2 regions of the Mesorhizobium sp. ISC25 genome follow, and region 1 is predicted to be linked to the other one. Evidence: predicted binding sites of a transcription regulator. Region 1 holds the regulator's gene; the other holds the start of a gene.
The links. The regulator LexA, encoded in region 1, represses DNA repair genes until DNA is damaged. The targets are predictions, from matches to a motif close to TGTTCNNNNTGTGTTCNG.

Region 2: RQ479_RS15045 (PA0069 family radical SAM protein) is a predicted target of LexA. The motif match lies at 2,008-2,025, and genes of this name have one in related genera.

The regions. Positions count from the first base shown of each region.
Region 1 is NZ_CP135441.1:1,140,713-1,145,516, forward strand. It holds gene RQ479_RS05600 (ComEC/Rec2 family competence protein) at 1-1,508, shown strand, start outside; gene lexA (transcriptional repressor LexA) at 1,502-2,236, opposite strand; gene kynU (kynureninase) at 2,687-3,934, shown strand; gene RQ479_RS05615 (alpha/beta hydrolase) at 4,032-4,804, shown strand, end outside.
Region 2 is NZ_CP135441.1:3,001,357-3,006,160, reverse strand. It holds gene RQ479_RS15050 (ribonuclease HII) at 1-614, opposite strand, end outside; gene RQ479_RS15045 (PA0069 family radical SAM protein) at 779-1,933, opposite strand; gene RQ479_RS15040 (glycosyltransferase) at 2,085-2,588, shown strand; gene RQ479_RS15035 (hypothetical protein) at 2,770-3,744, shown strand; gene moaB (molybdenum cofactor biosynthesis protein B) at 3,776-4,318, opposite strand; gene RQ479_RS15025 (4-(cytidine 5'-diphospho)-2-C-methyl-D-erythritol kinase) at 4,305-4,804, opposite strand, start outside.

The sequences.
Region 1 (4,804 bases):
GCGCCGGCATTCCCGAGGAGATCAACGAAGCGATGCGGCGCACAGGCATCTACCACATCATCTCCATCTCGGGGCTGCATATGGCGTTGGTCGCCGGCACCATCATGGCGCTGCTACGCGGCGCCTTTGCGCTGTTTCCCGATTTCTCATCGCGACGGCCGGTCAAGAAATATGCCGCGGCCGCCGCGCTTTTTTCGATTGCGGCCTACCTCGTCTTTTCCGGCATTGTGGTAGCGGCCGAACGCAGCTTCATCATGCTGGCGGTGATGCTTATCGCCGTGCTGTTCGACCGGGCCGCGCTCACCATGCGCAACCTGGCGATCTCGGCCATCGCCGTCATTCTGGTGTCGCCGCACGAGGTGGTTGGTCCGAGCTTCCAGATGTCCTTCGCCGCGACGGCGGCCCTTGTCGGCGCCTATGCAGGCTGGTCCGATTACCGCGCCGGCAGGGCCACCACGCCGCCGCCGCGGCGGTCGCCGCTACGCTTTGCCACTCGAAAGGTCCTGCTGGGCATGGGCGGCCTGGCGATGACCTCGATCATTGCAGGGAGCGCCACGGCGCTTTTCGCCATATGGCATTTCCAGCGCGTGGCGCCGCTCAGCCTGTTCGCCAATCTGGCCATCATGCCTATCGTCTCACTGGTCGTCATGCCCTTCGCCGTCCTCAGTGCGCTGGCGATGCCGTTCGGCGCGGATGGGCCTTTCCTCTACGTGATGGGCAAGGGGCTGACGGCGATGATCGCCCTGTCCGGGTGGATCTCCGAGCGCTCGCCGATCGATGCGGTCGGGCTGATTTCGCTGAGATCTGTCCTTTTGGTGACGATCGCCCTCGTCATTGCCAGCATGGCGACGACCTGGTTGCGGCTCGCGGCACTTCCTTTCGCGCTCGCCGGCTTGCTGACGACGACCCAGACGCGCGTACCCGACGTATTGATCTCGGAGGACGCACGGCTGGTCGCGCTGCCGATCGGCAGCGGTGAACTCGCGGTCAACCGGGCACACCCGAATGAGTTCACCATCGACAACTGGAAACGCGCGCTCACATCAGAGGCTATCGTCGCGCCGGAAACACCTGGAAAGAACGATCCGCAATTCGACATTGCCGATCCGGCCGACCTACCGCCGGGCATGCCGTTCATTTGCACGGACGGCCTCTGCCTTGCCAGGCATCCATCCGGCGCGATCATCGCGCAAGCCAAGGACCGCGATACTGCACGGCCAGCCTGCGCCTTTGCCAGCTTGATCGTCATCGACGACGCCACCGCCCATAATCCCTGCTACTACGACCGGCTGGTCCTCGTCGTCACCAAACGGCAACTGGCGCGCGCGGGAAGTGCGGCCATCTATTTCGATCCACAAGCGGCAACACGCCCCGAAATCCGTTTCGCCGTCGAAAAATCATACCGGCCCTGGCACGTGCAGCGGAAATTTTCACGCGCGGCGCGAGGCCTGCCGCCATACCGCAGGGCCGACAAACCCAAAGCCGGCGCCAAGGGCGGAGCTCAGTAGCGGCGGATCAGTCCGACGAGCTTGCCTTGCACTTTGACCCGGTCTGGTCCGAAGATGCGCGTCTCGTAGGCCGGATTGGCGGCTTCCAGGGCGATCGAAGCGCCCTTGCGGCGGAACCGCTTCAGCGTCGCTTCCTCCTCGTCGACCAGTGCCACCACGATCTCACCGGGGCTCGCCGTATCCGCATTGCGGATGATCACCGTGTCGCCGTCGAAAATGCCAGCCTCGATCATCGAATCGCCTTTGACCTCGAGCGCATAATGCTCGCCGCCCATGATCATATCCGGCGGCACCGAAATCGAATGCGTCTGGTGCTGGATGGCATCGATCGGCACACCGGCGGCGATGCGGCCCATCACCGGGATCGAAACGGCGGCGACGACATCGTCGTCATTGCCGGCTGCAGGGACGCGCGACGATGTCGGCTTGCCCTGCCGAGGGGCACCTTGCCCAAGACTGCCCTGGATGACACTCGGCGAGAACTTGCGTGCCGCATTGAGGCCGGGGGCGATCGAGTCAGGCAGGCGCAGCACCTCCAGCGCACGGGCCCGGTTGGGCAAACGGCGAATGAAGCCGCGTTCCTCCAGCGCCGTTATCAGCCGATGGATTCCCGATTTGGAAGCCAGGTCGAGCGCTTCCTTCATCTCGTCGAAGGAGGGCGGAATACCGCTTTCCTTCAACCTTTCGTGGATGAACATAAGCAGTTCGTGTTGTTTGCGTGTCAGCATAGCGACCCCCAACAGAATCAGAAAAACAAACCCAGAACAAACACTATCTGTTCCAGTTGTGTTCCGCAACTGTTTAAAGTTTAATGAATGCGTTAAGGCTCGGGAAACAAACGACGTCCCCTACCGGGGTACCGCATTTTCACCCGCCGCGAGCCTCATCGCCTTGATTCTGCTGTCGTTTGCGCCCTTCTGGCTTCCTAGAATGCGCCACTGGCATCGGCCGTCGGTCGGCAAAAGGCACGGAAGTGAACCCGTATCGACTGTATGGTTTGGTCAATGCACCGTGAACGAAACGAACTCAAAACGCCAACCTCGGGTTAAACTCCTGGTTTCCACCGCCTGGTCAGGCTGCTTCTCGCTGGTGGAGCCTTGCTGCGCGCTACCTGGTAATGGAAGAACAGTCGATGCGTGTCCGGCGTTGCGTTGGATCTTTGGGGGAGCAGGCAAATCATGACAGGAATTCCCGATCTCGCGGCCATAAAGGCGATGGATGGCGCAGATCCGCTGCGCGCGATGCGCGACCGTTTTGTGTTGCCGCAAGGAGTGATCTATCTCGACGGCAATTCGCTAGGAGCTGCTTCACGTGCCGCTTTCGATGAACTGTACAAGGCCGCGACCGAGGAATGGTCGCATGATCTCATCCGCGCATGGAACACGGCCGGCTGGTTCAACATGCCGCTTGAACTTGGCGACCAGCTCGGGCGCCTGATCGGTGCCGCGATCGGCCAGACGGTGGTCTGCGACACGACGTCGGTCAACATCTACAAGCTGCTGCACGCCGCCATGGCTATGCGGCCGGAGCGGCAGGTCATCGTCGCCGAGGGCGATAGTTTTCCGACGGACCTCTACATGGCTGAGGGTGTGGTTTCGACGCGAAAAGATACGCTGCTGCGCCTCTCGGGGGTCGACGCGCCGAGCATCGAGGAGCTGATCGACGAACGCACCGCCGTGGTGTTGGTCAACCACGTCAACTACAAGTCGGGCGAACTGCGCGACATGCCGGCGCTGACGCGCAGGGCCCAGGAAGCCGGGGCGATGATCGTCTGGGATCTCTGCCACACCGCCGGTGCGATGCCAGTCGAGCTCGACAAGGCAAAGGCCGATTTTGCCGTTGGCTGCACTTACAAATATCTGAATGGCGGACCGGGCGCGCCTGCCTTCATCTATGCGGCTGAGCGGCATCTTGCCGACATCCAGCAGCCGCTCACCGGCTGGTGGGGCCATGCACGGCCCTTCGCCTTCGAGCCAGGCTATGCGGCCGGCACCGGCATCCGCCGGTTTCTGTGCGGCACCCAGCCGATCCTGTCGATGCGCACGCTGAAGGGCGCGCTCGACATCTGGAACGATATCGACATGACGGCGGTGCGCAAGAAGAGCATCGCGCTGGCCGATCTGTTCATCGAGCTTGTCGAGGCAAAGTGCGGCACTTACGGGCTCACGCTCGAAAGCACGCGCGACGGGGAAAAACGCGGCAGCCAGATTTCATTCATGCATGAGCATGGCTACCAGATCATGCGCGCGCTGATCGAACGTGGCGTGATCGGCGATTTTCGCACGCCATCGACCATGCGCTTCGGCTTCACCCCGCTCTATGTCGGCTATGCCGATGTCTGGCAGGCCGTCGAAGTGCTTGAGGACATCCTGCGCACCGGTGCGTGGAAGGATGCGCGCTTCGCCATCAAGGCGGCTGTCACTTGAGATTGATGCGAGAGCTGGAGCCGTGAGGCTGGCGACGACGCGCCGCGCGATGCTTACGGCTACGTTGCAAGGCCATATTGCCAGGGGAGGGCGCAGGGTGTTCGAACGTCACATTGCCGATTGGGATAACGCCTATGCCAACGGCGCCAACATAGCCGGCAGCGATCGCTGGCCGGCGGCCTGGATCGAGCCAGCGCGGGTTTTCCGCGACGTGCTTTCGACCGAGGGCAGGGCGCGGCTCGACTTGGCCTATGGCGATAAACCACGCAACCGGCTCGATCTTTTCCTGCCGGCCACCAAGCCCAAGGGGCTCGTGGTGTTCGTCCATGGCGGCTACTGGATGGCATTCGACAAGAGTTTCTGGTCGCATCTTGCCGCTGGCCCTGTTGATCGCGGCTATGCGGTTGCGATGCCGTCCTACACGCTCTGTCCGCAGATACGCATTGCCGGCATCGTCAAGGAAGTCGGCGCGGCGATCGGCACAGCGGCGGCGATGGTCGCAGGGCCGCTGATGCTGACCGGACACTCGGCCGGCGGCCATCTTGTTAGCCGGATGGTTACGGCGACGACGCCGCTGGCGCCCGAAGTGGTCCGGCGCGTTCGTCGCGTGGTGTCGATCTCGGGAGTGCACGATTTGCGCCCGATCATGTGCACCGGCATGAACGAGACGCTGGCGATCGATGAGGCCGAGGCGCAGGCCGAAAGCCCGGTGCTGCTGCGCCCGATGGACAAGGCCCGCCTGACCTGCTGGGCCGGCGGCGGCGAGCGCGCCGAATTCCTGCGCCAGAGCGCGGTGCTGGCCAACATCTGGATCGGCCTAGGTGCCTCGACCAGCTCTGTGGTCGAGCCTGACCGGCACCATTTCAACAT
Region 2 (4,804 bases), 1.9 Mb from region 1:
CGCGCCACTGGTCCATGCAGATCGATCGCCGTGCGATGGCGCACAGTGGCGTAGCCCATATGCAACTCGAAGCCGTAATGCGCATGATGGCTGCCGCAGCCGCACATCATGCGGTCGCGCATCACCTTGGCGACGATCGAGGCTGCGGCGATCGACTGCGAGCGCTGGTCGCCCTTGATCAGCGCTCTGCCCTCGCAGGGCAGGCCAGGCGGCACGTCGCGGCCGTCGGCCAGCGCCAGCTTCGGCCGGATTGACAGGCCTGCCACGGCACGGCGCATCGCCTCCAGGCTGGCCTTGAGGATGTTGGAGGCATCGATGCCTTCGGCGCTGACCGACGCCATCGATACGGCGAGCGCGGAGCCGAGGATTTTCAGGAACAGCGCCTCACGCTGCAAATGCGTCAGCCGCTTGGAATCGTCGAGGCCGTCGGGGATGTTGGCGGGATCGAGCACCACCGCTGCCGCCACCACCGGCCCGGCGAGCGGGCCACGGCCGGCCTCGTCCATCCCAGCCACCGGCCAAAGGCCTTCGGCCATCGCCCTCGTCTCGAACGAGAAGTCGGGTTTCTCGACGATTTCGAAGAGAAGCGGAGAATCGGAACGCGGGCGAGCCATGGTGCGGCGAGGTTCGCATCGGCTCCGATTCTCCGCAAGTCCCCTCCGGGTCGGGCGGGGCACCGGACCCGGAGGGTTACCGTCGGAAGCCCGGGGACAGGACAGGCCGGACGGGACTTTTCGCCTGCTGCGGCCGCTTCAAGCGGCTGGCGCGAGACGCTTTGTCACAGCAGCATCAGCTGCTCGGTTGCCTTGGCTGCGGGGACGAACTGGTCGGTCCTCAGCGAGCGCCGCTCGGCATTGAGGCCGAGCCGTTTGGCAGCGATCTCGAAGCGCCGGCCGATCTGCCAGGCATACGGGCCGGAGCCTTTCATGCGCTTGCCCCACTCCGAATCGTAGTCCTTGCCGTCGCGCATCGAACGGATCAGCGACATGACGTGGCGATAGCGGTCGGGATAGTGGCGCAGCAGCCAGTCCTTGAAGATCGGCGCGACCTCCAGCGGCAGGCGCAGCAGCACATAACCGGCCTCGCGCGCACCCGCTGCCTGCGCCGAATCGAGGATGCGCTCCATCTCCGGGTCGGTCAGTCCGGGGATGATCGGCGCGACCATCACCGAGGCCGGAATGCCAGCATCCGAAAGCTGCCGGATCGCCTCCAGCCGCTTGGTCGGCGTCGACGCGCGTGGCTCCATGGTGCGCGCCAGCGTGCGGTCGAGCGTCGTCACCGACAATGCCACCTTGGCCAGCCCGCGTTCGGCCATGCGTGACAGAATGTCGATATCGCGTGTCACCAGCGCCGACTTGGTGACGATGCCGACCGGATGCCCGCGCGCCTCCAGCACTTCGAGGATCTCGCGCATGATCCGGTATTGCTTCTCGATCGGCTGATAGGGATCGGTGTTGGTGCCGATGGCGATGGTGCGCGGCTGGTAATTATCCCTGGACAATTCCTTGTCGAGCAGCCGCGCCGCATCCGGCTTGGCAAACAGCTTCGATTCGAAATCCAGCCCCGGCGACAGGCCCATGAAGCTGTGCGTCGGCCGCGCGAAACAATAGACGCAGCCATGTTCGCAGCCGCGATAGGGATTGATCGAGCGGTCGAAGGAGATGTCGGGCGATTCGTTGCGCGTGATGATGGTGCGCGGCTTCTCGACCTGTACCTCGGTCTTGAACGGCGGCAGCTCTTCCAGCGAATTCCAGCCATCGTCGAACACATGCCGGCTGACCGGCTCGAAACGGCCGGACGGATTGATGCCCGCCGACCTGCCGCGATTGCGGTCCGGACGGACGCGCATGCCGCTCTGCTCGATCATCGCATTCGCTATCTCGGCCCTGCCAGCGCCGAAGGCTGCAATATCGGCACGCACGATCTGTTCCATTTTGGCCCTCTCCCAGGGACTGTCCGCCCGCTGTCGAATCGCTCTGCTCATGAATGTATTCCTATCGCATCGATGAGAACAAAGCAAGAACTTTCTCGCGGTGCGCCGCAAAAACTGGCGCTGCCCACCGCTTTCCGCTATTCGGCTAAACATGCTTAGCGTCCTGATCGAAACCCTGAATGACGAGGAGGGCCTTGCCCGCACGCTCGCCTCGCTGATCGGCGGCGCCGTCGAGGGCGTGGTGCGCGACGTTCTCGTCTGCGACACCGGCTCGACCGATCAGACGCACCGCGTCGCCGAACATGCCGGCTGCCACTATGTCAGCGGCGGCATCGCCGCCGGCATCAGGCAGGCCAAGGGCGACTGGCTGCTTTTGCTGGAACCGGGCGCGCGGCTGGGGGAGGGCTGGATCGACGAGGTCGTTGCTCATACCGCCAGGCAAACCATGGCGGCGCGGTTCTCGCGGGCACGCGGCAGCCGCGCGCCGTTCCTGTCGCGCGTCTTTGCCGGAAATCGCGCTCTCGCCGAAGGCCTGGTGATCAGCAAGCGTCAGGCCGCAGCGCTGTCGAAGAACGCCCGCAGCGCCGAAGCGATCGCCCGCGGTCTGGCGACCAGGAGGCTCCACGCCGAGATCTGGGTCGCGCCGCGGAAGTGACGGCTTACCGTCCCGGTCCGGGGGCCAAGCAAATTTTCTGGCGGGTCGTCGCTTATTGTGCATTGCACAAAATCTGGCCGGGCGTTACCATTCCCAGCGATATGGGCGAATAGGGTTTGGGGTGTGCCGGAGCGGCGACGACTAATGTCGATGCTGTTCCCTCGACATTTTGAGGACCCCGATGACCCTTTCAAGCCCTGACAAGTCCGGCGCTGCAAGCCTCGAGGCGATCGCACGCAACGGCGGTACGCTGCGCCGCATCGCCGCCCGCATTCCGACCTATCTTTCCGACCTTCGCGAGAATCCGGCATGGCTGCCGATGTTCATGCTGGCGCGCACGATGCCGGCGCGGCGCCTGCACTGGCGCGGTGCGAAGCCCGTTCCGCCGGCGCGCAATGTCGGTGAAACGATGTTCGCCGGCGTCGATCGCGATGCCGTCGTTGGCGCGCTGCAGACGGAGGGGCTCTATTCGGGCCTGATGCTGCCGGCCGCCATCCATGAGGAGATCGCCCGCTTCGCCGAGCACACGCCATGCTTCGGCAATTTCGACCGCCGGCTGGAATTCCTGCCCGAAAAACACGCCGATGCCGAAAAGCATTTCGGCCGTCCGCTCCTCAGCGGCCATTACTTCGAGCGGGTCCTCGACTGCAGCGCGGCGGTCGCCGTGCAGCGCGATCCGCTGCTTCTCGACGTCGCGGCGCACTATCTCGGCAGTCAGGCCAAGCTGATCACCACCCGCATCTGGTGGAGCTTTCCGACCGGTGGCGTCTCGGACGCCGACAAGAACATGGCCTCCCTCGGCAAATACCATTTCGACCTCGACGACTGGCGCATGCTGAAGTTCTTTTTCTACCTGGTGCCGGTCGACGCCGACACCGGGCCGCATGTCTATGTCCGCGGCTCCCACAACCGCCGCATCCTGAAGCATCAGCTGACGCTTCTGGTCGGCCATTCGGCGGAAGAGGTGCTGGGCGTCTATGGCGAGCAGAGCCCGGTCACGCTGACCGGGCAGGCCGGTCTCGGCTTTGTCGAGGACCCGTTCGGCTTCCATATGGGTACCGTGCCGACGCGCACGCCGCGGCTGATGATGGAAGTCGGCTTCGGCGTGTCGCCGCCGTCGCGCCGCCGGTTTCACGGCGAGCCGGTCATTCGCTGAAGGGATCAGCCGGCTGACCCCTTGGCTCGCCTCAGCCGCGCCGCAAATGTTCGTCCAGGCGCGGCATGATCTCGACGAAGTTGCAGGGCATGTGCCGATAGTCGAGCTGCGGCTTCAAGATGCCGTCCCAGGCGTCCCTGCAGGCGCCCGGCGAGCCCGGCAGCACGAAGACGAAGGTGGCGTTGACGACGCCGCCGGTTGCCCGGCTCTGGATCGTCGAAGTGCCGATCTTGTCGTAGGAGATGCGGTGGAACACTTCGGAAAAGCCGTCCATGCGCTTTTCGAAGATCGGCTCCAGCGCTTCCGGCGTCACGTCGCGGCCGGTGAAGCCGGTGCCGCCGGTGGTGATGACGACATCGATCGCTTCGTCTCTTGACCAACCCAGGACCTTGTCGCGGATCTTGTCGCGGTCGTCGGTGACGATGTCGCGGGCGGCCAGGACATGGCCGGCCTCGGCAATGCGGTCGGCAAGCGTCTGCCCGGATTTGTCGTCGGCGAGGCTGCGCGTATCGGAAACGGTCAGTACCGCGATGCGCACGGGAACGAAGGGGCGGCTCTCGTCAATCCTGGCCATGGGCATCAGCCTTCGATGTCACGCTTCGCGTCGCCGCGACAAACCAGTCGGGATGGCGGCCGCGGATATCGACCGCCGCGCGCTTGGCCACATTGCCGGTCTCGAACAGGCCGAAGCAGGTGGCGCCGGAACCGGACATCCTGGCAAAACCGGCTCCGGCCTTGTTGAGCACGGAAAGCGCCTTGCCGATGGCGGGCTGGATAGCGCGCGCCGCAGGCTCGAGATCGTTGCGGGTGATCTCCAGCCAGTTGCGGATGCTGTGGAAGTCGAGGTTGCGCGGCAGCGGCGGCAGCCCCGCATTGTCGCGGCGGCCAAGCGCCTCGAACACGTCGGCCGTCGAGACGGCAGTGCCGGGATTGACGAGCACCAGACCCAGCGCCGGGAAATCCGGCACGGGCGTCAGCTCGTCGCCGATGCCGCGGGCGATCAGCGGTCTGGCGGCGATGCACATCGGCACGTCGGCGCCGAGCGACAGGCCGATCCGCG